Geotalea uraniireducens: one gene and its partner. The protein of the gene in region 1 interacts with the protein of each later gene in a pairwise test. Links are inferred from orthologs where the notes say so. Each region holds a gene or a part of one and is shown in the gene's direction. Other genes may lie near its edges. The genes, in order: eno and rpe.

Evidence for each region.
Region 2: the proteins of eno (region 1) and rpe interact in binary tests that used the Escherichia coli proteins (3 or more experiments, as listed by UniProt). The link is inferred for Geotalea uraniireducens from one-to-one orthologs.

Annotation. Positions count from the first base shown.
Region 1 is NZ_AP027151.1:1,549,086-1,564,575, reverse strand. The notes cover bases 2,187-5,151. They hold eno (phosphopyruvate hydratase), read left to right. Parts: upstream 2,187-3,006; coding sequence 3,007-4,296; downstream 4,297-5,151. Other genes in these bases: QMN23_RS07320 (nicotinate phosphoribosyltransferase), read left to right, coding at 4,459-5,151; QMN23_RS07330 (HD family phosphohydrolase), read right to left, coding at 2,187-2,753. Also shown: rRNA maturation RNase YbeY, read right to left, coding at 1-448; more of QMN23_RS07330, read right to left, coding at 345-2,186; more of QMN23_RS07320, read left to right, coding at 5,152-5,889; pncA (bifunctional nicotinamidase/pyrazinamidase), read left to right, coding at 5,903-6,502; QMN23_RS07310 (3-deoxy-7-phosphoheptulonate synthase), read left to right, coding at 6,622-7,689; QMN23_RS07305 (cytochrome c3 family protein), read right to left, coding at 7,770-8,351; QMN23_RS07300 (hypothetical protein), read right to left, coding at 8,348-9,238; serA (phosphoglycerate dehydrogenase), read right to left, coding at 9,594-11,222; QMN23_RS07290 (tRNA (cytidine(34)-2'-O)-methyltransferase), read left to right, coding at 11,400-11,870; QMN23_RS07285 (HD domain-containing protein), read right to left, coding at 11,916-12,707; QMN23_RS07280 (hypothetical protein), read right to left, coding at 12,719-12,973; QMN23_RS07275 (class II fructose-bisphosphate aldolase), read right to left, coding at 13,031-14,317; tRNA 2-selenouridine(34) synthase MnmH, read left to right, coding at 14,485-15,490. UniProt on the Escherichia coli protein: Catalyzes the reversible conversion of 2-phosphoglycerate (2-PG) into phosphoenolpyruvate (PEP). It is essential for the degradation of carbohydrates via glycolysis.
Region 2 is NZ_AP027151.1:4,081,037-4,096,378, forward strand. The notes cover bases 5,130-7,946. They hold rpe (ribulose-phosphate 3-epimerase), read left to right. Parts: upstream 5,130-6,113; coding sequence 6,114-6,779; downstream 6,780-7,946. Other genes in these bases: rsmB (16S rRNA (cytosine(967)-C(5))-methyltransferase RsmB), read left to right, coding at 5,130-6,087; QMN23_RS19140 (CoA pyrophosphatase), read left to right, coding at 6,817-7,416; QMN23_RS19145 (diguanylate cyclase), read left to right, coding at 7,460-7,946. In the rest of the region: QMN23_RS19105 (GntR family transcriptional regulator), read right to left, coding at 1-140; QMN23_RS19110 (potassium channel family protein), read left to right, coding at 305-1,360; QMN23_RS19115 (sugar phosphate isomerase/epimerase family protein), read left to right, coding at 1,353-2,123; cls (cardiolipin synthase), read right to left, coding at 2,124-3,554; zinc metalloprotease HtpX, read left to right, coding at 3,828-4,682; more of rsmB, read left to right, coding at 4,741-5,129; more of QMN23_RS19145, read left to right, coding at 7,947-8,389; QMN23_RS19150 (endonuclease III domain-containing protein), read right to left, coding at 8,375-9,043; glnE (bifunctional [glutamate--ammonia ligase]-adenylyl-L-tyrosine phosphorylase/[glutamate--ammonia-ligase] adenylyltransferase), read right to left, coding at 9,040-12,219; mtnA (S-methyl-5-thioribose-1-phosphate isomerase), read right to left, coding at 12,216-13,256; Asp-tRNA(Asn)/Glu-tRNA(Gln) amidotransferase subunit GatB, read right to left, coding at 13,266-14,705; Asp-tRNA(Asn)/Glu-tRNA(Gln) amidotransferase subunit GatA, read right to left, coding at 14,738-15,342. UniProt on the Escherichia coli protein: Catalyzes the reversible epimerization of D-ribulose 5-phosphate to D-xylulose 5-phosphate.

The DNA of each region.
Region 1 (15,490 bases):
CAAGCGCTTCATCCTCCAGCAGGGCGAAAAGTTCCCGCTCTTTCGCCTCCATCCGGCGGGCCTCCGCTTCTCCGCTCCGCTCGTGGTCATAACCGGTAATGTGAAGCACGCCGTGGATCACCAGGAAACAAAGCCGATGCCAGAAGGGAAGCCCCCCTTCTTCCGCCTCGCGGGCCGTCGTATCCGCCGAGATGATCACATCGCCGAGCAGTTCGGGATTGACCCCGCCAAACTCCCCCTCGTTCATGGCAAAGGAAATGACATTGGTCGGCCGGTCCTTCCCCAGGTACTCGCGGTTGACGCGCCGGATGCCGCGGTCGCCGGTAATCACCAGCGACAGCTCGCTATCGGGATATCCCAAGGCGCTTAAGATCCTCTCCGCTACCTTTCTTAGGGCCTTCGTCGGGACCGGGTGGCGCCTTTGCCGGTTCGTTATCGCTACTTTCACTGACTTTTTTGCCTCCAGGCTGTTTTTCCTTTTCCTTGTAGGCCGGTTCCGGATAGTCGATCCGATGGTGATAGATTCCGGCCAGTATCTGGTTGAAGCTCTTGGCGATTTCGTGGAGGTTGTGCAGGGTCAGCTCGCACTCGTCCAGTTGGCCGTCGATAAACACGTTATTGATGATCTTCTGCACCATCCCCTGAATCCGGGACGGCGTCGGATCGGTAAGGGTCCGGGACGCCGCTTCGACGCAGTCGGCCAGCATCACCAACCCCGCTTCCCTGGTCTGGGGCTTCGGGCCCGGGTAACGGAAATCGCGATCGTCCAGGGCCTGGCCTTCAGCGGTGCAGTTCTGGGCTTTCTGGTAGAAAAACTTGATCAGCGCCGTACCGTGCGACTGACGGATAATATCGATGATCGACCGGCCGAGGCGGTGTTCCCGGGCGAGCTCCACCCCTTCCTTGACGTGGGAGATCAGGATCAGGGCGCTCATGTTCGGCGACAGCTTATCATGACGGTTCTCACCGCCGCCGACGTTTTCGATAAAATACTGCGGCTTGCTGATCTTGCCGATATCGTGGTAATAGGCCGCCACCCGCGCCAGAAGCGGATTGGCGTTGATCGCCTCGGCGGCGGCTTCCACCAGATTGCCGACCAGCACGCTGTGATGATAGGTACCGGGAGCGCGGATCATCAGTTCCCGAAGGATCGGCGAATTGAGGTTAGAAAGTTCGAGCAGCTTGATATCGGTAGTATAGTGGAAAACCGTTTCGATCATCGGGATGATCCCGATAACAATGGCCGCACAGACGATCCCCCCGACCAGGGCAAAGGCGGCGCAGTAGAACGTCTGCATCGAGAGAAAACTCTCGTTCATCGTCTGGAACGACAGCGCCATGGCGAAATTGACCACACTTACCTTGAGGCCGGCGGTATAGATCCGGCCGCGGTCCTTGCAGTGCCGGACGCCGTGGGCGCCAACCACCCCGCCGAGCAGGGCGTAAATGACCACGAAGAGGCTGTTGCCGAACATCACTCCGAGCAGCGGTGCGGTAATGGCGGCATAGACCATCGCCACTTCGGAATTGAGGATGATCCGGATGATCATCGGCCCCACAGCGAAGGGGAAGATGTAGAAATAGTCGTTGGTATCGATGGCGGGGAACGGGGTCCCCATCGCCGCGGAAACGGCCAGGGCGATCTTGTGCAGCACGAAGACGCCGATCGTGATCAGCGAAACGAGCAGCAGGTCCTTGGTACTCGGATTGAATTTGCGGATATTCTTGCGCGCAAACCGGTAAGGGAAGTAGAACAGCACCAGGATCAAGCCGAACAGGCCGAAACTGGAGAAAAAATTATTGATGCCGTGACGGGCGGCGAAGATCATCTCCAGTTTCTGCGCCTGGTCCTCCGTCACCCGCTCGCCAACCCGGACAATCATCTCGCCCCGCTTCACTTGGAGCAGCACCGGCCGGACATCGTCCCGGGCCCGCTTGACTGCCCGGTCGGTCAAATCGCGGTTGAAGACCAGTGTCGGCCGGACCGCCTTCACGACCAACTCCTTGAGAGTGGCTATCTCGTGGGCCGGGATCCCGTTGACGACAACTTTCAGCGTCCTGATCTTCGCCGCCACGTCGGCGGGATCGAGCGGCGAAACGGTCAAATCGTTCATCTCGAGCGGATTGCCGGTAGCAGAGTCAACAATGGTGATGCCATGGGCGCTATCGGCATCGAAGGTGCGCTTGTCGGCAACGATTTTCTGCCCGGCAAACCGTTCGGCCAAGAGCCGTACCTGATCGAAGAAATTGCTATCCGCGCCGAGATGCATCAGGACGGCGACTTCCGTCGGCGAAAGCTCGTCGCCGAAAATGCCCTTCAGGGCAGCGCCGATCGGCCGGTCCGGCGGGGCAGTGCCGGTCGCTGACTCCTTGAGCAGGGAGAGCGCCTGTTGAAACCGCCCCACCACCTCTTCAACTCCCCGGCTGTCGAAGCTGTAAACGTACGGCACTGCAACTTCAGCCTCTTTACGCTTCTTTTCGGTGAGGCCCCGGTCTTCGAGCAGGTAATCCTGAGTAGCCCGGATATCGGAGGAAGCGATGTCGCCGGTCTTGTAATGGACGGAACGGAATTCCTGGCGGGGAAGAATGAACAGGGTCAGCAACAGGGCGGTAAGGAGCAGCAGGATGCGGCGATTTCTCACCTCATGACGCGAACTGGAAAATCGCTCGAGGAGATTGTCCAGCATGCGCCCGAGGGGAAGGGCCAGGGAGCCCCGTGAATCCTGATCAGTTTTGCCGCTTGGGGAGGGCATGATTGAGTCTGTTTATTCCTGGTTCGACGGGCCAATCCGGCGCGCGTCGGCGTCTCTCGCAATTCTGAAAATTTTACTATAGCTTTCATATTTACACGCTGTCAACTTATTCGCACGATGCCGGTCAATCAGCCCCCGGCCGGGAGGGGCGGGAAATTAAAGGTATTCCCATTTTTGCCCGGGTCTGTTATATATCTTCGCTGTTTCGGTGCAACGGCGCACCGGTGCTAACATTGCGTGAAAGGGGGCAGAAATGAGCGAAATTACCGATATTTACGCCAGGGAAATCCTGGATTCCCGGGGTAACCCGACCCTTGAGGTCGAGGTGTTCCTCGAGTCCGGAGCCATGGGAAGAGCGGCCGTTCCCTCCGGGGCGTCCACCGGCGAGCGCGAAGCGCTCGAGTTGCGGGACGGGGACAAGGGGCGCTACCTGGGCAAGGGAGTTCTCAAGGCGGTCGATAACGTGAACAACATCATTGCCGAGCAGATTATCGGCATGGAGGCCACCGACCAGGTCGGCGTCGATCAGAAGATGCTCGACCTGGACGGGACCGAATACAAGAGCAACCTCGGTGCCAACGCCATCCTCGGCGTCTCGCTGGCCGTCGCCAAAGCGGCTGCCGAAGAGATCGGCCTCCCCCTCTACCAGTATATCGGCGGCTGCAATGCCAAGGAACTCCCCCTGCCGATGATGAATATCCTCAACGGCGGCGCCCACGCCGACAACAACGTCGATATCCAGGAATTCATGATCATGCCGGCCGGCGCGAAGAGCTTCTCGGAAGCGCTGCGGATGGGCGCCGAAATCTTCCATGCCCTGAAAGCCGTCCTCAAAGGGAAGGGCTACAACACCGCCGTCGGCGACGAAGGCGGCTTCGCCCCGAACCTCAAGTCGAACGAAGAGGCCCTTGAAGTTATCATGGAGGCGATCGCCAAGGCCGGCTACCGGCCGGGCGAAGACGTGCTCCTGGCCCTGGATGTCGCCTCCTCGGAGCTCTTCAAGGATGGCAAATACCTCCTGGAGAACGAGGCCCAGCCGGAAAAGACCGCCGACCAGATGGTCGACTTCTACGAGAACCTGGTGAACAAGTACCCGATCGTTTCCATCGAGGACGGGATGGCGGAGAACGATTGGGACGGCTGGAAAAAGCTTACCGAGCGGCTTGGCAAGCGAATCCAGCTGGTCGGCGACGACCTGTTCGTCACCAATACCAAGATTCTCAAGGAAGGGATCGCCAAAGGGGTCGCCAACTCGATCCTGATCAAGCTGAACCAGATCGGCAGCCTCACCGAAACCCTCGATGCGATCGAAACGGCCAAGCGGGCCGGTTATACCACCGTCATCTCGCACCGTTCCGGAGAGACCGAGGACACGACCCTGGCCGATCTTGCCGTAGCGGTCAACGCCGGGCAGATCAAGACCGGCTCCCTCTGCCGCACCGACCGGGTCGCCAAGTACAACCAGCTGCTGCGAATTGAGGATGAACTCGGCAGCACCGCCATCTTTGGCGGGTCGGGGGTGTTTTACAACCTGAAGAAGTAGGTCCGCGCCCGGGCTAAACCGCCCGGAACGCATTCAGCGCCAACGGGGGAGCTGCAGCCGCAGCTCCCCCGTTTTTTTCATTTTGGGAAATTTGTTATACTGTTACCGGGCTGCCGGCCGGCATGGCGCAGGCGGACCGGGGGGACGGGCCGAGGAGGATTCATGCGTTATTCACCGCTGTTGACCGACTTTTATGAACTAACCATGCTCGCGGGCTACCTGGAAGAAGGGATGACCGACGAACCGGCCGTCTTCGACCTGTTCTTCCGCCACAACCCGTTCAATGGCGGTTACACGATTTTCGCCGGGCTCGCTTCCGCCCTCGACTATCTGGAAAATCTCCAGTTCTCCGAGGACGAACTCGAATATCTCCAGGGCCTCGGCATATTCCGCCCACGGTTCATCGACTTTCTCCGCGGCTTCCGGTTCACCGGTACGATCACGGCTGTGCCGGAAGGAACAGCCGTCTTTGCCCATGAGCCGCTGGTAACAGTCGAAGCGCCGCTCGCCCAGGCCCAACTGGTCGAGACGGCGCTGCTCAATATCCTCAATTTCCAGACCCTGGTCGCCACCAAGGCGGCCCGGGTCAATCACGCGGCCGCCGGCGCCACCGTCCTCGAATTCGGTCTGCGCCGCGCCCAGGGCCCCGATGGAGGACTGAGCGTTGCCCGGGCCGCTTACGTGGGCGGGGTGCGGAGCACGAGCAACGTGCTCGCCGGGAAACTTCTCGGGATACCGGTCAAGGGAACCCACGCCCATAGCTGGATCATGGCCTTCCCCGACGAACTGACCGCTTTCCGCAAATACGCCGAGGTCTTCCCCGCTGAATGCGTCCTGCTCGTCGACACCTACGACACCCTGAAGAGCGGCATCCCCAACGCCATCACCGTAGCCCGCGAACTGCGTGAACAGGGGTATGAGCTATTGGGAATCAGAATCGATTCCGGCGACCTCGCCTACCTCAGCCGCGAAGCCCGGCGGATGTTCGATGCAGCGGGCTTTCCGGCGGTAAAGGTCGTCGCCTCCAACGAGCTGGACGAACTGGTGATCGAATCGATCCGCAGCGAAGGAGGCCAAGTCGACATATACGGCGTCGGCACCAAGCTTGCCACCTGCTCGGGCGAGGGGGGGGGCGCACTGGGGGGAGTCTACAAACTGGTGCGGATCGGCGACCGGCCGAAACTAAAGGTGACCAGCGACGTGGCCAAAGCCACCCTCCCCGACCGCAAGCGCCTGTTGCGGGCGGTAGCGTCCGACGGCTCGTTCATCCAGGACATCATCTGCCTCGCCGGTGAGGAGATTGCGCCGGGGGACACCGTCTACGACCCGACCAATCCGCTCCAGCATGTCACCATCGCCCCGAACGCCCGCCTCATCGAACTGCGGGATGTTGTCATGGAAGGGGGGCGTAAAACTGCCGTGCCAGCTCACAGTCTTGACGAACTGGCCGACCGTTCCGTCGCCCAGCTGGCCCACCTCCCCCAGGGGTGCCTCCGTTTCATCAATCCGCATAAATACAAGGTTTCCATCAGCCGGGGCCTCAATGAGCTGCGACAACGGCTGATGGAAGAAGCACAAACGACAAACCGCTGAAGGAGATTCGGCCATGCATAACGCTTTCGCCCTGATCATCGTCGACGTGCAGAACGATTTCTGCCCCGGCGGCAGTCTGGCCGTACCGGACGGAGATGCGGTCGTCCCGGTACTCAACCGGTACATCGACTTGTTCCACCGGCTGGGAGCCCCGGTTTTTTCCTCCCGCGATTGGCACCCCGCTGTCACCGCTCATTTCCGGGATTTCGGCGGCATCTGGCCCGTCCACTGCATTCAGCATTCCGATGGAGCCCGTTTTCACGGGGGGTTGCAGCTGCCCGCCGAAGCCATCGTCCTGTCAAAGGGAATGGACCCGAGCCGCGACGACTATTCGGCATTCCAGGCGATGACGGAACAGGGCGAGCCCCTGACGGCAGCACTGGAGAAGCGCGGCATCACCAGAATCTACGTTGGCGGCCTCGCCACCGATTACTGCGTCAAGGAAACGGTTCTCGAAGGGTTGCATTACGGTTTGTCGGTGACGCTCCTGGAAGACGCCGTCCGCGGGGTCGACCTCGCGCCGGGCGACTCGAACAAGGCAATCGAGCAGATGGTCGCGGCCGGAGCGGCGCGGGCCACGTATGCCCAGGTCGAGAGCAACCTGGCGCCGTAGACCTGCCCCCCCCACCCGGGAGATGAGTGATCACCCACATTCCTTTTGACTTTTCCCGGTGAAAGCGCTAGATTTGCGCATTTAAAGGAACTATCAGCGTGAACGAGGGAATGTCGACCATGGTCAGAACCAGCAACCTGAAAATCAAGAGCATCACCCCCATCATCGCCCCGGCGGACCTGCGGCAAGTGTTTCCCCAGTCGGAAGAGGGTGCGGAGTTCGTCAACGCCAGCCGGACTCACGTCAAGAACATTCTTCGCGGGAAAGACCCCCGGCTGATGGTTGTGGTAGGCCCCTGTTCGATCCACGACCCGGCCTCAGCTCTCGACTATGCCGGCCGGCTGGCCAGGCTGGCCAATGAACTATCCAACCAGCTCTTCATCGTGATGCGGGTCTACTTCGAAAAACCCCGGACCACCATCGGTTGGAAAGGATTGATCAACGATCCGGATATGAACGGCACCCACCAGATTTCCAAAGGGCTCGGCATTGCCCGACGGATTCTCTCCGAAATCACCGAACAGCTCCTTCCGATCGCCACCGAGATGCTCGATCCGATTACGCCGGACTACCTGGCCGATTTCATCTCCTGGGGTGCGATCGGCGCCCGCACCACTGAATCCCAGACCCATCGGGAGATGGCCAGCGGCCTCTCCTTCCCGATCGGTTTCAAGAACGGCACCGACGGCAACCTGCAGATCGCCATCGACGCCATGAATTCGGCGCTTCATTCGCACAGTTTCCTCGGCATCAACCGGGAGGGCAAGAGCTCCATTATCCAGACCACCGGCAACCCCGACGTCCATATCGTGCTCCGGGGAGGAAAAAAACCCAACTACTTCCCCGAAGACATCAAGAAATCCGAAGAACTGCTGGAGAAAGGCGGCCTGTTCCCAACCATCATGGTCGACTGCAGCCATGGCAACTCGGAAAAACGTCACGAGAAACAACCGGAGGTCCTCCAGTCGGTCGTCGACCAGATCGTGGCCGGCAATCGTTCCATTTCCGGCGTCATGATCGAAAGCTTCCTCGAAGAGGGAAACCAGCCGATCCCCAAGGACCTCTCGCAGTTGAAATACGGCGTCTCCATCACCGACAAATGCATCGACTGGCCGACAACGGAACTGATTCTCCGCGAGGCCCACGACCGGCTCAAAGCGTGTGGCGGCCGGCCGCTCCACACCTGATCACGGCTTTTCCCCCGCATATAAAAAAAGCCCCGCCTAAGCGGGGCTTTTTTTATATGCGGGCAACCGGTCCGGAATAACTAGCGGGGAAGAAAATAGTTGGCGTGATCATGACACGTCGTACAGGTGGTGCCAAGTTTGTGGTTATGGACGCCACTGGGATTGTTGCGATGGAAGGCCGTCAGAGTGTGGCAGGTTTCGCAGACGCCGTCGTAATAGGGGGCGCCCTGGATGAATGAAGTCCGGTTTTCGAAGATGACGTTGCGTATGCCGCTGTTGGGCGTGGCGATCAACGCCAGCCCCGACTCATCCTGCACGGTGCCGGTCAGTTTGATATTGGTCCCCCCCAACCAGTTCGGCAGGTTGTCGTGGGGATCGTGGCAATCGCGGCAGCTCTGCCGGAAGGTCGGCGCCGTCGTGCTGTCAGTATGAATGTCGGCCTTGAGGGACGAGATGCCGGCCGGTCCGTGGCAGGTCAAGCAGAGCGTCTCAACGACGTCGCTGTTCAGCAGGGTCTCGCCGGCCGCGTTATGGATCGCATGGCAGTAAGCGCAGTTGTGGGAGGGAAGGAGCGCCTCCGCCCGGTCCGCCGTCACGAGTCCCGGCAGAGCTGTAAAGAAGAATATGCCGACGCCCGGGAATAGTGCCCGCCAACGTTTCATAGCGCCCCCCCGTAGAACCGTTCGATCCGTCCCGAACGGTTGTTGGTGACGAGCAGATCTGCCCCGTCGCCGTCAATGATCACATCGAGGGGAAGCTGCAATTCGCCGGGCGCGGTGCCGAAACTGCCGATCGTCTTCACCAGGGCGCCGCTCTGAAGATCGAGCACCAGCACTTGCCCCAACAGACTATCGACCAGGTAAAGATGGCCCCGGCCGTCCAGGGCCATCCCCTGCGGCCGGGAAAAGAGGGAGATGGAACCAAGCATGCCGCTGTTCACCGTCCCGGGGATGAGCCGCCGGAAAGCGCCGGCATAATCGTAAACCATCACCCGCGGGGCGATGCCGGCCTCCGGGGAGCCGAAGTCGCTCACCAGCACCTGTTGTCCCGCTTCATCCAGCACGATGCCGGTCGGTCGATACAGCCGGTTGTCCGCCGCCGGCCCACCAATGAAGCGGAGGATGTTCCCCGCGCCGTCATAGACGCGGACCAGTCGCGCGGCGCTGTCGACCACAAACACCGCCCCGCTTCCGGCATCTACCGCCAGGTCACTGGGGACCGCCCCCGTCTCACCGAAACGGGTCAACAGTTTCCCCCCCTCATTATAGACCTCTACCAACCCGGTCGTTTCGTTGCCGACATAGAGACGTCCCGCTGCCCAACCGACCGCCAACGGCCGACCTGTCACCGCAAGCCGCCGTCTGACTGCCAGGGAGCGGTCATCAATCACCAGCACCGCTTTCTGTCGATAGTCGGAAACGAGCAGCGTTCCCTTGCCGGCAACCGCGAGTCTGACGGGTGAAACCAAACGATCTCCGCTGCCAGCGGCGGCAACGGCTGCCTGCAGCACCATTCCCAAAACCAATCCTACCCCAACCGTACGTCCCATCGCCCTCCCCCTGTAAATCGATATATCGGAGAAGAGTCAAAGACCGTGCCGTTGGGCGGGCTGGCGTCAACTTGTGAAGATTACACGTCGTACCGTGGCCGGTCGGCCACCAGCCGCGTCCCGACAAGTGCAAAATATGCAGCAACAGTGTTTTTTTTGCACCGACCGACACAACGTCGCAAAAAGAAAGGGCCACATAATGCGGCCCCTTGGTGATCATCTCGACATGGCGGTGCCAATGCACCGACCGCCATCGTTCTCGTGGTAATTTTTCCGTGCCGGCAAAACCACCCTGACCACGGTACGACTCGTCCCCCAACGCTCCCGGACCGACTGGCAGGCGTTGGCGTTCGCCTCAGATGCCGCAGCCGCAGCCACGCTGGCATTTCGCTCCTGGCATGTGCAACGCCTTAATGAACGTGGCTTCGGTGGCGGTGCGCACCAGTTCGACAACCTCGGCCGGAACCGCGGAATCAAGGGAAAGAATAACCATCGCCTCGCCCTTTTCCTCCCGCCGGCCCAGGTTCATCGAGGCGATATTGATGTCGTGCTCGCCCATGATGGTGCCGATTTTGCCGATCATCCCCGGCCGGTCGCTGTAGTTGAGAAGCAGCATGTGTTCGGCAGGAGCGAAGTCCATCGAGTAGTCCCGGAGGCGGACGATTCGCGGCGCCCCTTCGAAGAGGGTGCCGGAAACCGTGCGCCGCTTCCCGCCCTGCCCTTCAATGATCAGGGTGATCAGGTTGGAGAAGGCATCGGTCTGGGTACTCTTGGTTTCCTCGACGGCAATCCCCATCCCCTCCGCTACCAGCGTGGCGTTAACCATATTGACGTCCTGGTCGACCCGCCGGTTGAGGAGCGCCGACAGCCCGCAGACGGTCAGCGGCGAGCAGTCGTAATGGGCGATATTGCCAGCATAACCGAAGGTCACTTTTTCCAGGTTGGCGTCGACCAGTTGGATGCCGAAATCGCACATAATGCTCATCAGGTTGAGGAACGGCCGCATCTGGTCCATCAGTGCCATGTCGAAGCGGGGAATATTGACGGCATTTTCCAGCGGCTGATCGTCCAGGTAATGGAGGATCTCCTTGGAAACGTCCACCGCCACGTTCACCTGGGCCTCAAACGTATTGGCCCCGAGGTGCGGCGTCACAACCAGCCGCTCCTGGGCGATCAGCTCGGTCAGGACCTCGGTCCGGGGCGGTTCCTGACTGAAGACATCGACGGCGGCGCCATAGACCTTATTGCTCTTCAATGCCGCCAGCAGCGCCGCTTCGTTGATGATCCCTCCCCGGGCGGCGTTGATCAGAATCACCCCATCCTTCATCAGCGCAATCTCCCGCTCGCCGATCATGTTGCGGGTTTCGTCGTTCAACGGGGTATGGAGAGTGATGATATCGCAATTTTTGTAGACTTCCTCGTGGGAAACCAGCTTGACCCCCAGGTCGTGGGCCCGTTTGACGGAAATGTACGGGTCACAGGCAAGGACCTCGCATTCGAAGGCTTTCAGGCGGGTCGCCACCCGGCCGCCGACCTTGCCGAGGCCGATGACCCCCGCCGTTTTCCCCTTCAGCTCGACGCCGGTAAACGGGGCACGCTTCCATTCCCCCCCCTTGAGACTCGCGTTAGCCTTGGTGACATTGCGGCAGAACGACAAAAGGAGGGCCATGGCGTGCTCCGCCGCGCTGTTGGTGTTGCCGAACGGGGCGTTAACCACGATCACTCCGCGGGAGCTGGCATAATCCACATCGACATTGTCGATCCCGACACCGGCGCGGGCAACCATGCGCAGTTTTTTCCCAGCATCGAGCAGGTCCTTGTCGACGGTGGTGCCGCTTCGGGTGATGATAACGTCATATTCGCCGATGATCGCCAGCAATTCGTCCTTTTTCAGCCCCAGCTTCACATCGATCTCGACCCGCGGATCCTGGGCCAAAAGCGCCAGGCCTTCCTGGGCCACCTCGTCGGTAACGATGACTTTCATTGTTGCTCCCTTGTCAGAGTGAATTTTCCGGATTTATGCCCGCATGAACCCCGCGGTGGGAATAAAATGCCTTGTCGGAACGAACGGAAGCGATAATAATAGACCCGCCGTGCGAAAAATGCAAGGCCAGCGACCCCCGGCGTCCGGTATACACACCGGCCGTCTCAGGAAAGAACCATGCCCCACGAAAAACCGTTCCACATCGTCCTCGTCGAACCGGAAATCCCGCCGAATACCGGCAATATCGCCCGTCTCTGCGGCGCCACCGGCACCGTCCTGCATCTGGTGGGAAAACTCGGCTTCTCCACCGACGACCGGCAACTGAAGCGGGCCGGACTCGACTACTGGAGCGAGGTGGAAATCCGCTATTGGGACGACCTCGCCGCCCTGCAACAGAGCTACCCCGACAGCCGTTTCATCTACACAAGCAAAAAAGGGGATAAGACGCACATTCAGGCAGGATTCCGGGAAGGGGACTTCATCGTCTTCGGCAAGGAAACTCAGGGACTGCCCGAGGAACTGCTCCGGGCGAACAGGGAGAACACGATCCGGATTCCGATCTTCGGCAAGGTTCGTAGTCTCAATCTCTCCACCGCTGCCGGCATCGTCCTCTACGAGGCACTGCGCCAGATCGGCAGACTCGACTAGGAGTGACGTTCGGCTGCGGTTTCTCCCCCGGCGCCAACGCCACCGCTAGCCGGCCACTCCGCCGAACCGTCGGGCATACGTCCGCACCGCCGCCACCGCCTGCCGCACCTCGGCGCTGTCCGGCAAGGTTGCCGCCAGCCGCTCCAGGTAATGGCGCTCGATCAGCAGCCGGCTCGATTCCCCGAAGTTCAGATCGTAGACCCACGACAACTGGAGCAGCGTGAAGTCGTTGAGTGTTCGCAACGCCGTCAGGTTCACCAGCTCCCCCCGACTAACCGCATCGATCACCGCCGCCGAACATTCCGGCAGATCGGCAAAGCCAAGCCCCACCGCCGATGGCCGCTCCCCGGCCGGCAGGTCGAAATACTCGCAAAAGACCCGCCAGATATCGAGCTTGTCGGCATCACGGATCAGTTTGAGGTGAAGGAGGCTCCGTTCGTCAAGAGCATCCGGCAGGCGGAAGACATTATGCAGCGCCACCGCTTTGCCGATCAGCAGCCGCTCTTCCGGGGAAAGAGGTTCGAGCACCCGCTGCTCGGTCAGGATACGCGCACCGAGGGTCGCATGGTTGAGGGAGGCGGCGTCCTTGAAGGTCTTGTACCGGCGATACTGCTCGAAGCGGCCGAGATCGTGGAACAGGGCAACCGCCGCCGCCAGCAGCCGGTCGTCTTCCGGCAGGGCAAGAGCAACGGCCAGCCGCTCCATGATGGCGCAGACCTGGTAGGTATGCATCTCTTTGAGGCGGATATTGCGATTGTCCGCCTCATCGGCACTGTAGAAGGAGCGGCAATAGTCGGCGAACCACGCCCTGAAGCTGTCCAGACGGCTCGGTTCCATAACGCGCCCGGTCAGCCCCGCTTGGCGCCGCGCAGCAGTTCGAGGTAACGGCGGAGCAGATTGGCGACGTAGCTACAGGCGAAGACGATCAAAAGCACGTTCATGGCCAGTTTCCAGGCCGGCTCGGCGGCCTTTGCCGCCCCAAAGAGAGTTGTGCCTTGGGAATCGCAGTAAAGATACCAGCCGCTCGCCAGGAGGCCGATGACGGCGCCGACGGTCACGAAGGGGCGTTTAAGGGGGGAGTTTTCCCTGCGGTAAAGTTTCATGGGCTCGATACGGCAGGAGGGGACGTCGCCGCCCCCTCCTGTCATCCTCCGTTGAACTTAATCGTCGAAATTGCCGGATGGACCTTTGTCGCCAGCAAGTTGTTTCGCCCGCTCGAGGATATGCTCCTTGGTCCAGTACGCCGGGTCCTCAAGGAGGCTCCCTTTCGGCCCCACATCGGCCGAATTGGCATTGAGGATCGCCGCAAGCGCCAACGGTGCGGTGTCGGCGGCATTGAGCACCTCGGTCATCATTTTGTAGGCGAACGCCTCGACCCGGGCGGCCATCCGCTCGCGGATCTCCCGCGGCTGGGCCAGCAGCTTGTTCTCGAAGGGGAGGTTGAGGTTCTTGTAGTCGCCCTTTTTCCATCCCTTCTCGGTGGCATAGGCGACCATCTCGGCCCATAGCTCTTCGCTCATCCCCTCGCCCGGCACCTTGATGAAATTGCCGGCGGCATCCAGCTGGGCATTGCCGTAATCGTTGACTTCCAGCCCCCAGGAGATCATCTGCAGCGCCGTAGCAACGTTGGCCTTGGTGGTGGCCGTCTTGCCGGCAATCTCGCGCAACCGCTCGGAACTATTGCCGGAAGTGCCATGCTGAGCGCCGTTCACCTTGTAGGGCATAAGAGCATGGTGAATCTCGGCGGTCAGACCGACCTGGATGCCGGCATCGGACGCCTCAAGCCCGTGAGTGGTACCGTTATTGAGGGCGATCCAGTCGGGGAAGATTTCATAGGCATTGAGCCCCTGGATCAGGAATTTCGCCTCGTCGACGGTTGAGAGCCCCTGGTTGCCCTTGATTTCCCCTACTTCTGTCTCCAGGCCGGCCCATTTCGGGATAAAGGGGTTGATTGCCAGGTTGGCCAGCAGGTTCTGGTCGTCGGGGAGATGGGAGGCATCGATGGCAATTGAGGTGATCCCCGCCTCGAACATCGTCGGGATCTCCACCTTGGCGGCGGCAAGGTCCTTGTCGCCCTTGATCCCATAATGATCGGCGTGGATGGCGACCGGCACGGTAATGCCGAGTTCGTTGCAGAGCGCGTCGACGATCCGCGCCATATTCCAGTAATTGACGGCACAGTATGCCTTCTGTCCCCCCTCGGACTTGGCGATCTCGATGATAACCGGGCAATTGGCCCGTTGTGCCGCCTGTAGCACGCCCCGGACGACAAAGTAGTTCCGGCCGTTGGCGGCCATGGCGATGGCTTTCCCCTTGGCGAGCATGGCCCGGTCGATCACTTTGCCGCTAACGATCAACGCCTTCGAGTTGGGGAACAGCTGCTGGATGTTGGGGGGACGGCCAACCTGGAGGGCCTTTTCGAAATCGGCTGAGTACTGTGCAGTCATTGCATCCTCCTTTAGTCGAAGTGAAATTATTTGAGTAGACAAAAATTTTTCCATTATTACCATGTAACCCTCGGCAAAGCAAGTCGGAAGGGGAACGTCCGTCACCGCCAGTCTTGCATTCGGACGCTATCCGGTCGTATAATGAAATGCTTTGCAAGGAGAAGAGTGTGATCAAAACCGTCCCTTTCAGCCCCGCCCTCGTCGACAGCCACCTGATTGTCGACGTGCGCACCCCGCTTGAGTACGAAGAAGACCATATCCCCGGCGCAATCAACGTTCCCCTGCTCACCAACGAGGAGCGGGTCGAGATCGGCACCCTCTACAAGCAGACCGGGCCCCACGAGGCCCGCCGTCGCGGTCTGGAGTTGACTGCCCCCCGCTTTCCGCAACTGGTCGAGACGATCGCCGCCGCCGCGGCCGGGCGGCCGATTCTCGTCTACTGCTGGCGCGGCGGCCTCAGAAGCAAGACCGTCGTCTCCATTCTCGACCTTACCGGTCATTACGCCCTCCAACTCGAAGGGGGATACAAATCGTTCCGCAACGCAGTGGTTTCCTTTTTCAGCCCCTTTTCACCCCCCGCCCCGCTGGTGGTGCTCCACGGCATGACCGGGATCGGCAAAACCACCTTCATTCTCGGCCTGGCCGAACAAGGGTTTTCCGTGATCGACCTGGAAGGGCTCGCCTGTCATCGGGGCTCGGCCTTCGGCGAGCTGGGTCTCAAACAGCAGCTTTCCCAGAAGCGGTTCGAGACCCTGCTCTGGAATGCCTTTCGCCTGCTGCCGGCAACCAGCCCGATCATCCTCGAAGGAGAAAGCCGCCGGATCGGCAAGATGTCGCTACCGGGCAATCTCTACGAAACGATGGCCAACAGCGTGAAAATCTGGTGCGAGGCATCGCTCGCCACACGCGTTGCCCGGCTGATCGAAGAGTACGGCCGGCCGGAATATCGCGCCGGGATGGTGGAAGCGCTGGGCCGGATCAGGAAAAAACTGGGGGACAAGGGGGGAGAAATCGGCGGCTACCTGGAGCGATGGGAACTGGAGCCGTTCATGGAGGGGCTGATCCACCACTATTACGACAAGCTTTATTACAAGACCCGGGAGTGGGCCCCTGAAACAACCATCACCCTGGAAGATTTTGCCGACGCCACCCGTCAGCTGACGCAGTTTCTCG
Region 2 (15,342 bases), 2.5 Mb from region 1 along the record:
CTGCTGATGCCGAACCGCTCGGCCAAATCCGGCTCGGCCACCTTTTCCCCGGGCCTGAGGGCGCCGGTGAGAATGGCGTCGCGAATAGTCTCCAGGATTTTTTCCCGGAGGGTCAGATGCTTCTCGATGGCTTTTTTCATGGATTTTCTCCAGAGCGGGGCTGCCTAATTGTATACAGTATACAATATTTGTCAAGTACGAGTTAAGGGGCGCTTAAAAAAAGCGCGGCAACTCCGCTCGACATCCTTCATTCTTGCCATTTCGCCTGGCCGATAGTATCTTTAGCGCGAAAGGACCGCTGAGCATGGATCCCGTCCGCCATCTCAAAATTTCCGTCGCCATCCTGGCCGCGCTTATCACCGGCGGAACGATCGGCTACATGTCACTGGAGGGATGGAGCTTCCTCGACGCCCTCTACATGACGGTCATCACCCTCGGCACGGTCGGGTTCAAGGAAGTGCACGATCTCGACGCTGCCGGCAAGCTGTTCACCATCGGACTGATCATCTTCGGCGTCAGCGTTCTCGGCTACATCGTCGGCAGTCTTGCCCAGATCATGTTCGAGGGGCAGTTTCAACGGATCATTGGGAGGAAAAAGGTGGAACGAAAGATCGACGCGCTCCATGACCACTACATCATCTGCGGCTATGGCCGGATCGGCGCGCTGATCTGCCGCGAATTCGCCGCCCGGCCGCTGCCGTTCGTCGTGATCGAAAAGGGGAGCGAGGTCGTCAGCAAGCTTGAGCAGGAGGAATATCTCTTCCTGCGCGGCGACGCCACCGAGGACGACACGCTGCTTCGGGCCGGAATCAAGCGGGCCAAGGGACTGATCTCAGTGGTCACTTCCGACACCGAAAACGTCTATATCACCTTGACCGCCCGCGGTCTGAATCCCGACCTCTACATCCTGGCCCGTTCGGGTGAGGACGGCTCGGAAATCAAGCTGAAACGGGCCGGCGCCAACAAGGTAGTGTCGCCGTACCAGATCGGCGGCAGCAGGATGGCGCAGGCCATCCTCCGCCCCAATGTCGTCGATTTCATCGAGATCGCCACCGGCCGTGAACATCTCGACCTGCAGATGGAGGAGATCCGGATTCCCGAAAAATCGCCGTTCATCGGCGAAACCCTCGTTACCTCAGGAGTGCGCAAAGCGACCGGGGTAATCATCGTCGGGATCAAGAAGGCCACCGGCAAGATGGTTTTCAACCCCCATTCCCATACCAAAATCGAAGCCCTCGACACCCTGATCGTCCTCGGCGAACCAGGCGAGATCACCAAGCTGGAACAGCTGGTTTCCTGCGAATCCTGCGCCGATTCAATCATCAACCACGACACGAAAGAGCCCCATGACCATGCGTAATCGCGTTTATGCCCACGTTCCCTATCCGATGCTGGTGGAAAATCTGCAAACGATTATCAGCCGCCAGCTCAATCCGGAAATCTTCTTCCCCGGCGAAGTTCTCGACAGCCTGATCCCCGAGGAGGTCGGCACCGTTGCCCAGACATTGGCCGCGGCCGGAATCCGCTGTACCTTCCACGCTCCGTTCATCGACCTCAACCCGGGCTCGGTGGAACGCCTGATCCGCGAAGTGACCAGGCACCGGCTCGACCAGGTCCTCAAGGTCGCCGCCATCCTCAAGCCGGACGTCATCGTCTTCCATCCCGGCTACGACCGCTGGCGCTACGGGGAAAACCAGGAGCGCTGGCTCGCCCACAGCATCGAAACCTGGCAGGCGGTAATCGCCAAGGCGGAGCCGATCGGCTGCACGGTGGCCGTAGAGAACATTTTCGAGGAAGAGCCGTCAACGCTCCGGGCACTGTTCGAAGCGCTCGACCACCCGCAGTTCCGCCACTGTTTCGATATCGGTCACTGGAATCTGTTCCACAAGGTGGGGCTGGAGGAGTGGTTCGCCGAACTGGGGAGCTACATTGCTGAAACCCATATTCACGACAACCGGGGAACACGGGACGACCACCTGCCGTTGGGGGAAGGAGCGATCGACTTCGACCGTTTCTTCGCCCTGATGGAGCAATACGCGCCGAATGCCGCCTGGACCATCGAGGCCCACTGCCGGGAGGCGTTAGACCGGGCGCTGGTCAATCTTGCCGCCTATGCAAAGTAATCAGAGGTAGGGAGAAAAGAGCTTTGCCGTGCTGTCGCGAAGTTTTTCGGACAGCGGCCGGCTATCCATCTCGGCCAGGGTCACTTCGCGGGACTTGGCGAGGGCGGCGGCAAAATGGCGCGCCAGCCGGCCGCTCAGCTCCCGGTCGTAGACTTCCAGGTTGAGTTCGAAGTTAAGGCGGAGACTGCGGGGATCGAGATTGGCGGAGCCGATCAGGCTCCAGAGCCCATCGACGAGCAACAGCTTGGTATGGACGAACGGCGGCGGCTGGTAGAAAACCCGAATCCCTTGCTGCAGCAGTTCCCACAGGTAGGCCCGGGTCGCCCAGTGGACGTAGGGGAGGTTATTCCGTTCCGGCAGAATGAGAGTTACCTCCACCCCGCGCAGCGCCGTGGTTACCAGGGCGGCGATCAACGTTCGGTCCGGAATGAAGTACGGAGTCATGATCCGCACATGGCGGGTGGCACGGGAGAGGGCTCCCAGCAGAATCCATTGCAGCTTGCGGAACTCCTTGTCTGGGCCGTCGCCGATTGCCCGGGCCAGCGCTTCCCCGGTCGGCGGCACCGCCGGGAAATACCGCTCGTCATCGAGCAATTCGCCGGTGACGAAGTGCCAATCCTCGAGGAAAACCCGCTGCAGCTCTCCCACCACCGTCCCTTCCACCACAAAATGCAGATCCTTGACGGCCGTCGGGTCCGGCCGGTTGACCAGATGCCGGTCCCCAATGTTCATCCCACCGGAATACGCCTTGAGACCATCGACTACCAGCAGCTTCCGGTGACTGCGGAGATTCATGTAGATTCCCTGCCGCAACGGCAGAAAGCGGGCGACCTGGATTCCAGCCCGCTCCAGGAGCTTGCGGGCGCGGGGAAAGGAATACTTTTCGCCGATCCCGTCGATGATCACCCGCACGGTCACCCCGCGCGCGGCCGCGGCGGCCAGGGCAGCGATAAAACGCCGGCCGGTGCCATCGGTATCGAAAATATAGGTGGAAAGGTGAATGGAATCCCGGGCGGCGGCAATGGCCGCCAACATGGCCGGGTAGGCTTCTTCGCCGTTTTCGAGCGGCTCGACCCGGTTGCCGCCAACCAGCGGCGCGCTTACCACCCGGTCGGCCAGCCGGCGGAGTTCGCCCATGTATTCGGCCCCTGGGGGCATGACAATTGCCGCATCGTGCTCGGGAAAGGCACGGAAGTATTCCGAGCCGGCCAGCCGCCGCCCGCTCTCCTGCCACTTGCGGGCCCGGCGGAAAATCCGGTTGACCCCCATGCTCCAGTAGGACAGGGCGCCGATGAGAGGAATGGTGAGACAGATAGTGATCCAGCCGAGCGCCGAACGGGGATCACGCTTCATGATCAACGCATGCCCGGCGGAAAGGACGGAGAAACCGGCCACGATCACGACGGCTATGGCAAAGAAGAGATGGTCCATCTCGTTTCGGCTCCTCTCCCCCTGTACGCCGCTTGAGACGACCGGTGGGGAATGCCGCTTACGCAGCAGTTGTCACCTTTTACCGTAAAAGTACTTCAGATTCAACATGAGAGGCACCTTAACGACAAATTCCCTGTCGATTCGGCAGGTTAATTGGCCCGACCGGGCCACGGCAGATCCAGGGACGGGCTCCTTGAAGTTTTGCCGGCGAATACCTATAATGAAGCGGTAGCAGTGTTCGCTATTCTCTCGACACCAAGGAGTACCAATCATATGAATACCTTACGCACAACCTTACTCATGGCACTGTTGACGGTGCTGCTGGTCCTGGCCGGCGGCGCCATTGGCGGCAGGCACGGCATGGCTTTCGCCCTGGTGATGGCCGCAGTGATGAATTTCGCTTCCTACTGGTTTTCCGACAAGATCGTCCTGGCCATGTACGGCGCCAAAGAGGTGAGCGAGGCGGAAAACCCCGAGCTGTACGGGGTGGTTCGTCAGCTTGCCCTGCAGGCAGCCATTCCGATGCCACGGGTTTATGAAATCCCTTCCGACACCCCGAATGCCTTTGCCACCGGCCGAAATCCGGAGCATGCGGCAGTTGCCGCCACCACCGGCATCATACGTATCCTGTCCCGCGACGAGCTGCTCGGAGTGATGGCCCACGAACTGGCGCACGTCAGACACCGCGATATTCTCATCTCGTCTATCGCCGCCACCATCGCCGGCGCAATCACCTATCTCGCCAACATGGCCCAGTGGGCCGCAATCTTTGGCACCGGCCGGGACCGCGACGACGAAGGGGGCGGTGCCGGCATGCTGATGATGGCGATCATCGCCCCGATTGCCGCCATGCTGATCCAGATGGCGATCTCCCGCTCCCGCGAATACGCTGCCGATGCCGGCGGCGCAGAACTGGCGGGCAACCCACTCTACCTGGCCAACGCCCTCCGCAAACTGGAAATGGCGAACCAGCAATTGCCGATGGACGCCAACCCGGCTACCGCCCACATGTTTATCGTCAACCCGCTGCGCGGTGGCGGGATCATGTCGCTCTTCTCGACCCACCCTCCCATGGCGGAGCGGGTGCGGCGGCTGGAAGAGATGGCCTATGGCCGGCACAACCACTGATCGCCGACGTACCCCAGGCTGATCCGCCGCAGTCAATAACCATTCACCGGGAGCAACAGTGAACCGTCCAACACCGCGCCGCCTTGCCTACGACATTCTGTTGCGGGTCGACCGGGATCGTGCCTTCGCCGAACCGCTCATCGACCACGCCCTTTCCCGCAACCTCCTGCAGGGCGCGGATCGCGGCCTCTTGACCGAGCTCGTTTACGGGGTGCTGCGGCGGCGGGCCACCCTCGATCACCTGATCGACGTCTTTTCCTCGACCAAAGCCGCCAAACTGGAACGGGCCGTCCTGCTCCTCCTCCGTCTCGGCCTGTACCAGCTCTTCTTCCTCGACCGGATTCCCATTTCCGCCGCGGTCAACGAAACGGTCAACCTGGTCAAGGTGCTGGCGCCCCGAGCCACCGGGCTCGTCAATGCCATTCTCCGTCGGGCCGACCGGGAGCGGGCCACGGTCCCCTATCCCGACCGAGAGGTAGACCCGGCGGGCTTTATCGCCCTCCGCTATTCCCAGCCGCGCTGGATTGTCGAACAATGGCTTGGCCAGCTCGGGCCCGCGGAAGCGGAACTACTGGCCGCCGCGATGGCCGAACCGGCTCCGCTGACCGTGCGCGTGAATACCCTGCGGATTTCTCGCGATGCATTGGCAGCGCGCTGGAGCGCGGCCGGGATCGATGCCGAGCCGACCCACTTTGCCCCTTGCGGCCTCCGGCTCCGCTCGCGGCTGGCCGTCCCCCAGTTGCCGGGCTTCCAGGAGGGGCTTTTTACCGTCCAGGACGAGTCTTCCCAGCTTGCCGCGCTGTTCCTCGCCCCCCGCCCTGGCGAGCGGGTGCTCGACGCTTGTGCGGCGCCGGGGGGGAAGGCGACCTATCTCGCTCAACTGATGGAGAACCACGGGGAAGTTTTCGCCTGCGACAGCGCCGGGCAGAAGTTGCGGTTGATCGAGGAGACCGCCGACCGGCTCGGCATCACCATCATTCACACCGCCCAGGCCGACGCCGCTTCGTCCCCTCTCCCCGCCGCCGACGCCCCTTTCGACCGGATTCTCATCGATGCCCCCTGCTCCGGCCTCGGTGTCCTGCGCCGAAATCCGGACGGAAAATGGTGGAAATCGGCCGCCGATGCCGGCCAGCTCGCGGCAACCCAGCGGGCGATCCTCAACCATCTTGCCCCCCGGCTGGCGCCGGCCGGCGTCCTCCTCTACTCGACCTGTTCCACCACCCAAGAGGAAAACGAGGCGGTAATCGCCGATTTCCTTTCGCAGCACGGCGATTTTATGTTAGAAAACTTGCACGAATTGTTTCCCGATTTTACCGAGCTCTTCACTGCGACAGGCTGCTTCCGGAGCTGGCCGCACCGGGACGGGATGGACGGCTTCTTCGCCGCCCGGCTGCGCAAGCGGTAATTTCTGTTGATACCCGTGGAGGATTCATGAAAAAGATTGCCCCATCCATCCTGTCCGCCGACTTCTCGCGCCTCGGCGATGAAGTGCGTGCCGTTGCCGAGGCCGGCGCCGACTATATCCACATTGACGTGATGGACGGCCATTTCGTGCCGAATATCACCATCGGCCCGCTGGTCGTCGAGGCAGTGCGCCGGGTGACCGACCTCCCGCTTGACGTTCATCTGATGATTGCCGACCCGGACCGTTACATCCCCGAATTTGCCGCCGCCGGTGCCGATATCATCGTCTTTCACGCCGAAGCGACACCGCACAGCCACCGGACCATCCAGTTGATCAAGTCGCTCGGCAAGAAAGCCGGCATCTCGCTCAATCCGGCAACGCCGCTCTCGGTCCTCGACTATATCCTCAACGACCTCGACCTGGTGCTGCTGATGACCGTCAATCCGGGCTTTGGCGGTCAGTCATTCATTGAGGCCTGCCTGCCGAAAATCCATGCACTCCGGTCGATGCTCGACCGTCACGGCTGCGAGGCGGAGCTTGAAGTCGACGGCGGGATCAAGATCGCCAATATCGACCAGGTGTCCCATGCCGGTGCCGACGTTTTCGTCGCCGGCAGTGCCGTGTTCGGCAGTGACAATTATGCAACGACGATAAAAGAGTTAAAGCGACGCGCCAAAGAGCCGATACTGTAACTACGCGTCCAGTAACTTATTTCAGGCAAATCCAGCTATGCAGGCAGTGCTGTTTGATCAGCAGGAATTACTGACGAAAATACGGGCAGCCCTGGCCGCCCGCACCCGGGTGCCGTTGGCCGCGGGGCCGGTCCCGGCGGCAGTGCTTCTGCCGTTGTTCTTCCGGGGCGGCGAACCTCACCTGCTGCTGACCAAGCGGACGGAGCGTCTGAATCATCATCGCGGGGAAATTTCGTTCCCCGGCGGGGTGCGCCAGCAGGAGGACCGTAACGCACAGGCAACGGCACTGCGCGAAACCTGGGAAGAAGTGGGAATCCGGCCGGAGGACGTGGAGATCCTCGGCGAACTGGACGATTTCTACTCAATTCACAACTATCTGGTAACTCCGTTCGTCGGCTTGTTCCCCGCCGACTACCGGCTGCAGCCAAATCCGGCCGAAATCGACCGGCTCATCACTCCCCCGCTGGCCGGCCTTCTCGATCCCGGTCGGTTCAGGGTTGAAGACTGGACGTGGCAGGGCCGGCACCAGCCCGTCTATTTTTATTCGTACGGCGAAGATGAGATTTGGGGGCTAACCGCGGCAATCATCAAGCAGTTTCTTGACTGCGTCTTCCCGCCGCCCCGTTCCGCCCCGTGAACATGCAATGCAGATTGCCACCGGCATGGAGAACCGCACCGCTATGGAGAGAACCGTTCTCATCATTGATGATTCAGAAACCCTTCGGGATGAAATTCGCCGGATCGTCAGCGAGGTATCCCTCTTCACCTCTTATCTGGAAGCAGGAGACGGCCTCGACGGTTTCAAGAAACTGTTGAACAACAAGGTCGATCTGGTGCTCTGTGACCTGGAAATGCCGCGGATGGACGGCTTCCGCTTCCTGTCGATGACGCGGGCTCGCGAAGAATTCCAGGATCTGCCGGTGATCATCCTGACCGGCAAGGAAGACCGGGAAACCAAGATCAGGGGGCTGGAACAGGGAGCCTCCGACTTTGTCACCAAGCCCTTCGACGCCGGCGAACTGGTGGCCCGGGTCCGGGTGCAGATGAAGATGAAGGCGCTGCAGGATGAGCTGAAACGCTCTAACGAACTTCTCCGGACCCTGTCGATTACCGACCCGCTCACCCACCTCCACAATCGCCGCCACCTCATGGAAATGGTCGACAAGGAGTTTCACCGGGCGGCCCGCAAGGGCGGAGCCCTCTCGCTGATCATCCTCGACATCGATTATTTCAAGAAGGTCAATGACACCTACGGCCATCAGGAGGGTGACCGGGTCCTGGCCAGCCTGGCGGAGATCGTCCGCGCCCGGTTGCGCAGCTACGACATCGCCGCCCGTTATGGGGGAGAGGAATTCGTCCTGCTCCTGCCGGAAACCCCACTGGGCGAAGCCAGGACGATCGCCGAACGGCTTCGCCTGGAAGTCCAGGATCACGTCTTCGGCGGCCGGTTGCAGAACAATGTGCTGACCATCAGCCTCGGTGTCGCGACATTTCCCTCGTCCTGCGTCGAGAGCGTCGACTCGCTGTTCCGCCAGGCCGATGAAGCGTTGTACCGGGCCAAGCAGGGGGGGCGCAACCGCGTGGAATTGATGATTTCAGGGGATACATAGCAGGTGCAGGGCGCAGCCGCTGCAGCGCGGCTTCTTCCGGCAATGCGCCTTGCAATGTTCGACAATCAGGGCGTGGTATTCGTTGAACAGCTGCGGATCGTTCGGCAGGTTCTCCATGAACAGGGCACGGACCTCTTCGTAACCAGCCGTCGGCACCGCCAGTCCGAGCGCGGCTAAGAGTCGCTTCGTGTAGGCATCGACGACAAACGTCGGCTTTCCCCCCGCATAGAGGAGGATCGAGTCGCAGGTTTCGCGGCCGATTCCCCGGACCCCAAGCAAGGCTTCCCGCAGTTCGCGCCAATCTCCGGCAAACATCCGCGCCAAATCCCCTTCGTAACGAGCAAAGAGAAACGCCACGAACTCCTTTAGACGGACACTCTTGACATTGAAAAAGCCGGCCGGCCTGATCACCTCGGCCAGGTCCCTTACCGGCACCGCCCGAAGCGCCCCGGGCGTCAGCAGCCGAGCCTCTTTCAGGTTGGCGATCGCCTTCTCCACGTTTCCCCAGTTGGTATTCTGGGTAAGGATCGCCCCGACGCAGACCTCGAATGGCGTCTCCGCCGGCCACCAGTACCGGGGGCCGTACTGCTGGAAGAGCAGCTCATAAATCTGCAGCAAGCGGCGCGACGGCCCCTCGCTGGACTCCCTGCTCACTCTTCACCGCCCCCCATGATGGTGTCATAAACCGCCCGCACCGCCTCGGTGGTCCGCTCGTACTCGTTCAGCAGCGCCGTGCCGGGGTGACGGAGCTTCGGATCGTAGCCGAGCCGGCGGGCCAGCTTGTCCAGATATTCCCGGGAGCCTCCCAGGTCGTTAATAGAATAGTCGTGAATGAGCCGCAGGCGGTTTTCCAGCCGGCGCAGGAACTTGTAGCCGGCCTGCAGGACCGTCGACTCCTCCTCGCCGATCACGTTGCAGAGCCGCATCGCTTTCAACGCGAGGAGAGTGTTGGTACTCCTGACCTCGGGGTGGTGGCGGCCATGGCAGAGCTGCAGGTACTGGACGAGGAATTCGATGTCGACGATGCCGCCCCGACCGGTCTTGATGTTGTAACTCCCCGCTTTCTCCTTAGCCAGTTCCACTTCCATCCGGGTCCGCAGCCGGCGGATCTCCCGGCGGACCGTATCATCGGCCCCGGCGCCGTAGACCGTTGCCCTGATCACCTCCTCGATGGCCCGGCGCAGTCGCTCGTCGCCATAGACGACACGCGCCTTGGTCAGCGCCTGCCGCTCCCAGATCTGGGCTTCGTCGCGATGATAGTTGCGGAACGACTCGATGGAAGTGACAAGGGGGCCGGCATTGCCGGAGGGGCGCAAGCGGGTATCGATTTTATAGACATACCCTTCACGGGTCAGGGTGGTCAGAATGGAGATGATCTTCTGGCCGAGCTTGGCAAAATACTCGTGGTTGCTGATCTGCTTCTCCCCATCGGTATATCCCTGACGATCGTAAATGTAGATGATGTCCAGATCCGAGTGGTAGTTGAGTTCGTTCCCCCCCATCTTCCCCATGGCAACCACGGCGAAGTGGGCCTGGCGCTCGTCGCCGTCGGCGTCGCGGAAAATGGGCCGCCCGAAGCGGGCCAGTTCCTTCTTGGCCAGCCGGCAGGCAGCGGCCAGGCAGACTTCGGCCAGCCCGGTCAACTGGTAGGTCAGTTCCGACTGGCCGAGCTTGCCGTAGATGTCGTTCATGCCGATCCGCAGGAACTCCTCGCAGCGGTAGCGCCGGAGCACGTCCAGCCGTTCCTCCAGGTCTTCGGCGGTATCGAGCATCCCGTTCAGCTCCATCTCCATCGCCTCCCGGTCCTTGATGTAGCTGGCATAGGAGCGGGCAACGAGGCCGTCGAGCAGTTCCGGATGGCCGATGAAGATCTTTGAGAGGAATTCGGAGGTGCCGAACAGCGACACCAGCAGCCTGAGGATCTCCCGATTCTCGGCCAGCAGGGCATAGACGGCGGAACGGCTGCCGACGGCGCAGAGGAACCGTTCCAGGTTATTGAGGGCCAGGTCCGGATCGGGGGAGGCAAAAATCTCCTGCAAGAGGAGCGGTGAGATTTTTTCCAGCAGACGCCGGGCCCGTTCGGTCAGCGGAGTCCGGGTTGGACCATCCCGGAGCAGCAGCAGGTTTTCGTAAGCGGCATCGACATTTTCGAAATGTCGTTCGGCAAGCATGTCCTTGATGTAGTCGGGATCGGCATTCCGGTCGAAAAAGTGGAGAATCTCCGGCTTGACCTCCTCCTTCAGCTTTTCATCGCGGGAGAGGAAAAGATCGCCGTAGATCGCCGAAACCCGCCGGCGATGCTGTTCGAGCTGCTCCGAAAATGTCGCCAGGCCATTGCCGCGCCGATAGCCGCAACGGCGGGCCAGGGCCAGCAGCTCATCCTCTTTCCTCGGCAGCGAATGGGTCTGCCGTTCCTGGACCACTTGGATGCGGTGCTCCACCGTCCGGAGAAAGCGGTACGCCTCACTGAGGGCCGAGGCGTCCTCGTCACTGATCAACCGAGCATCGCGCAGCGACTGCAGCGCCTTGAGCGAGTTCCGCTCCCGTAACTGCGGGTTGCGGCCGGCATAGACCAGTTGCAGCGCCTGGATAAAGAATTCGATCTCGCGAATCCCGCCCCGGCCGAGCTTGATATTGTACTCCCCCTCCCGTTCCCGGGCCAGCGAGGCGTCGATCTTCTTCTTCATCGCCATCATGTCCTCGATCAGGTTGTAATCGAGGTATTTCCGGTAGATGAACGGTTCGATCGCCTTGAGAATCTGCTCGCCGAGGGAGATGGAGCCGGCCACCGGCCGCGCCTTGAGCATGGCGACCCGCTCCCACGACTGTCCCCAGTACTCGTAATAGGTCGCCGCCGAGCGAAGGGAGCAGGCGAGGTCGCCGCTCTTCCCCTCGGGCCGGAGTCCGAGATCGACCCGGAAAACGAAACCGTCGGCGGTCACCTGGGAAAGCGCCTTGGAGATCATCTCTCCCAGCTTGGTGAAGAAGGCGTGCAGCGACAGCACGCCTTTCATCCCCCCCTGGCCGTCGGGAACGCCGGCAGTTTCGCCCTGATCCGACGAGTAGAAATAGATCAGGTCGATGTCCGAAGAAAAATTGAGCTCGCGGCCGCCGAATTTCCCCATCCCCATGATGGTCATTTCGGCCTCGCGGAGGCCGTCCGGGGTCCGCATCAGCGGCAGACCGTGCTCCGCTACCAGCTTGGCCCGGGCCACCTCGTAGGCAATCTGCAGCGAAGCGGCCGCCAGGGAGGAGAGCTCGGCGGTCACCTCTTCCAGGGGTGCCAGGCCGACCAGATCGCGCGCGGCGATGCGGAGGATCTCCATGAATTTGTAGCGGCGCAGCAGGGGGAAAAGCGCCGGATAATCGACGTCGGCGGGGAGTTGGGCGCGGAGCAGGCCGAGCATCTCCCGCTCGCTCCGCCGGAGGTCGATCGCTTTCTTGGCAAACAGCTGATGGAAATAGGAGGGATCGCGGCAGAGGATGGTAACGAGGAACGGCGAAGAGCCGCAAACGGCGAGGAATTGAGCCAGCCGCTCCTTCCGGTTGCAGACCGCCAGCAACTCGTCCCGCTCGACGACACCGCTCACCCGCTCCAGGGCATTGAGCGCCATGTCCGGTGACGGCGTCGCCAGCGCGGCAACGGTCACCGTGCGGAGGAGGTGATCGGGAAACACCTGCTGGAGCAGGCGAAGGTTGGCGACAGAGCGGCTGGCATAGGCAAAGCCCCGCTCTTCCAGGAGTTCGACCAGCAGATGGTCGTTGGCGACGCCGGGGTCCCCGGCCAGCGCTTCGTCGAGCCGGCGGGCGAAGTCGTCGTTGCGGCTCATGGTTCCACCAGTGCCCGCAGTCCCTGCCGATAGTCGCCGCGGACCACCCCTTTCTCGGTAATGATCCCGGCAATGTAGCCGGCAGGCGTGACGTCAAACGCTGGATTGCGCACCCTGATCCCTTCCGGGGCCACCGGGAAGCCGTGGAGATGGGTGACCTCCCGGGCATGGCGTTCTTCGATCGGAATTTCGTCGCCGCTGGCCAGCGAAAGATCGAGGGTGGTGGTCGGTGCCGCTACATAGAAGGGGATGTTGTTCTCCTTCGCCAGCACCGCCACGCTATAGGTCCCGATTTTGTTCGCCGTGTCGCCGTTGGCGGCAATCCGGTCGGCCCCCACGACGCAGCAGCTGATTTCGCCCCGCTTCATGAAAAAGCCGGCCATGTTGTCGGCGATCAGGGTAACGGGGATGCCATCCTTCATCAGCTCCCAGGCGGTGAGCCGGGCGCCCTGCAGCCAGGGACGCGTCTCGTCGGCAAAAACCTGGATATTCTTTCCCGCCTCGTGGGCGGCGCGGATCACCCCGAGGGCGGTACCGTAGCCGGCCGTTGCCAGCCCGCCGGCATTGCAATGGGTAAGGATCGTCGCCCCGGCGGGGATCAGCTCGGCACCGTGCCGGCCGATCGCCTTGCAGAGCGCCAGGTCTTCCTCTTCGATCCGGATCGCCTCCTCCTTGAGGATGGTCCGCAGTTGATCGAGAGTCCGGTCGCGGTTGGCCTCGGCCACCCGTTTCATCCGCTCGATGGCCCAGAAGAGGTTGACTGCCGTCGGCCGGGTCCGGGCCAGGACTTCGCAGACGTTGTTCAGTTGCTGGAGAAAGGACTCGTGGGTATCGGCGATGATCTCCCGGGCGCCGAGGGCCACCCCCATCGCTGCCGCCACCCCGATCGCCGGGGCGCCGCGAATCACCATCCCGCGGATCGCCTCGGCCACACTTTTATAATCGACGTATTCGACATAGACCTCCTCGCCCGGCAGCCGGGTCTGGTCGATCATCACCACCTTGTCGTCGCGCCATTCAATGGTTCGAAATGACATGATTACTCCTCAGCCCTTGAGTTTCTTCAACAGCAGCTCGTTCACCACCGCCGGGTTCGCCTTCCCTTTGCTGGCCCGCATCACCTGGCCGACGAAGAAGCCGAAGACCTTCTCCTTGCCGCCGCGGTACTCCTCCACCTGCCCCATGTTGGCGGCCATGATCTCGTCGATGATCTTCTCGATGGCGCCGGTGTCGGAAACCTGGACCAGCCCCTTTTCCTCCACGATGGCCTCCGGGGCCTTGTCGCTACTCCACATCTCGTCGAAGACGGTCTTGGCAATCTTGCCGGAGATGGTCCCTTTCTCGATCAGCTGGAGCAGTGCCGTCAGTCGGGCCGGCGCCACGGGACAGGCGCCGATTTCCAGGCCGGCCTCGTTGAGCGCCCGGGTCACCTCCCCCATCACCCAGTTGGCCGCCGTCTTGGCCGGGGCCCCCGCCGCCACGCAGGCTTCGAAATATTCGGCCAGCTCACGGCTGGCAACCAGCACTTCGGCGTCATAGTCCGGCAGCCCCAGCTCTTCCCGGTAGCGGAGCCGCTTGGCCTCGGGAAGTTCGGGCAGCGCCAGCCGGACATCGGCCACCCAGTCGTCGGAGATGACCAGCGGCACCAAATCCGGATCGGGGAAGTAGCGATAATCGTGGGCTTCTTCCTTGCCACGCATCGAGCGGGTCTGGCCGGTGCCCGGGTCGAACAGTCGGGTTTCCTGGACCACTGTCCCCCCCTCTTCGATCAGCTCGATCTGCCGCTCGATCTCGTATTCGATCGCCTGTTTGACGAAGCGGAACGAGTTGACGTTCTTGATCTCGGCCCGGGTGCCGAACTGGCCGGCACCGACCGGCATCACCGAGACGTTGGCATCGCAGCGGAAACTCCCCTCTTCCATGTTGCCGTCGGAAACGCCGAGATAGACGACGATCTGGTGCAGCTTTTTCAGGTAGGCCACCGCCTCGTCGGCCGAGCGGAGGTCCGGCTCGGAAACGACCTCCAAGAGCGGTGTGCAGGCACGGTTGAGGTCAACCCCCGAGCCGTTCCCCAACTCCGGCACATCGGCATGGACCAGTTTGCCGGCATCTTCTTCCATGTGGATCCGGGTGATGCCGATCCGTTTCGTCTCCCCTTCGACCTCGATATCCAGATGGCCTTCCTGGCAGATCGGCAGCTCGAACTGGCTGATCTGGTACCCCTTCGGCAGGTCGGGATAGAAGTAGTTCTTGCGGGCGAAAACCGAGCGGGGGGCAATCCGGCAATTGGTGGCCAGACCGGCCCGGATGGCGAATTCGACGACTTTCTTGTTGAGGACCGGCAGCGCTCCCGGCATGCCGAGACAGACCGGGCAGGTCTGGCTGTTCGGCGCCGCGCCGAAGGTGGTCGGGCAGCCGCAGAAGATCTTGGTATCGGTCTTCAGCTGGACGTGAACTTCAAGGCCGATGACAGCTTGGAATTTCATGAGTCAACTCCGGGAATTGGATAAAGGTCGCGTCAAAGGGCAGCGTGCCGCTGGTGCCAGGCCGTCGCCTGCTCGAAGGCATGGGCGGCGCGCAGGATGGTCTCCTCGCCGAACGGCCGGCCGACCAACTGGAGGCCGATCGGCAGCCCGGCAGCGGAAAAGCCGGCCGGCACCGAGATGCCGCAGGTTCCCGCCAGGTTGACCGGGATGGTGAAGATATCCGACAGGTACATCTGCAGCGGATCGTCTACTTTTTCGCCGATCTTGAAAGCCGGGGTCGGCGCCACCGGCGTGAGAAGCAGGTCGACGCTCTCGAAGGCCCGGCTGAAGTCCTGCATGATCAGGGTCCGGACCTTCTGCGCCTTCAGGTAGTAGGCGTCGTAGTAGCCGGAAGAGAGGGCGTAGGTGCCGAGCATGATCCGCCGTTTCACCTCGGCGCCGAACCCTTCGGCCCGGCTCTTGCGGAACATGTCGAGCAACCCTTCGGCAGTCGCCGTCCGGTGGCCGAAGCGGACCCCGTCGTAGCGCGCTAGGTTGGAGCTCGCCTCGGCGGTGGCGATCAGGTAGTAGGTGGCCACCGCGTAATCGGTATGCGGCAGCGACACCTCGACGAATTCGGCGCCGAGCCCCCGGAAGG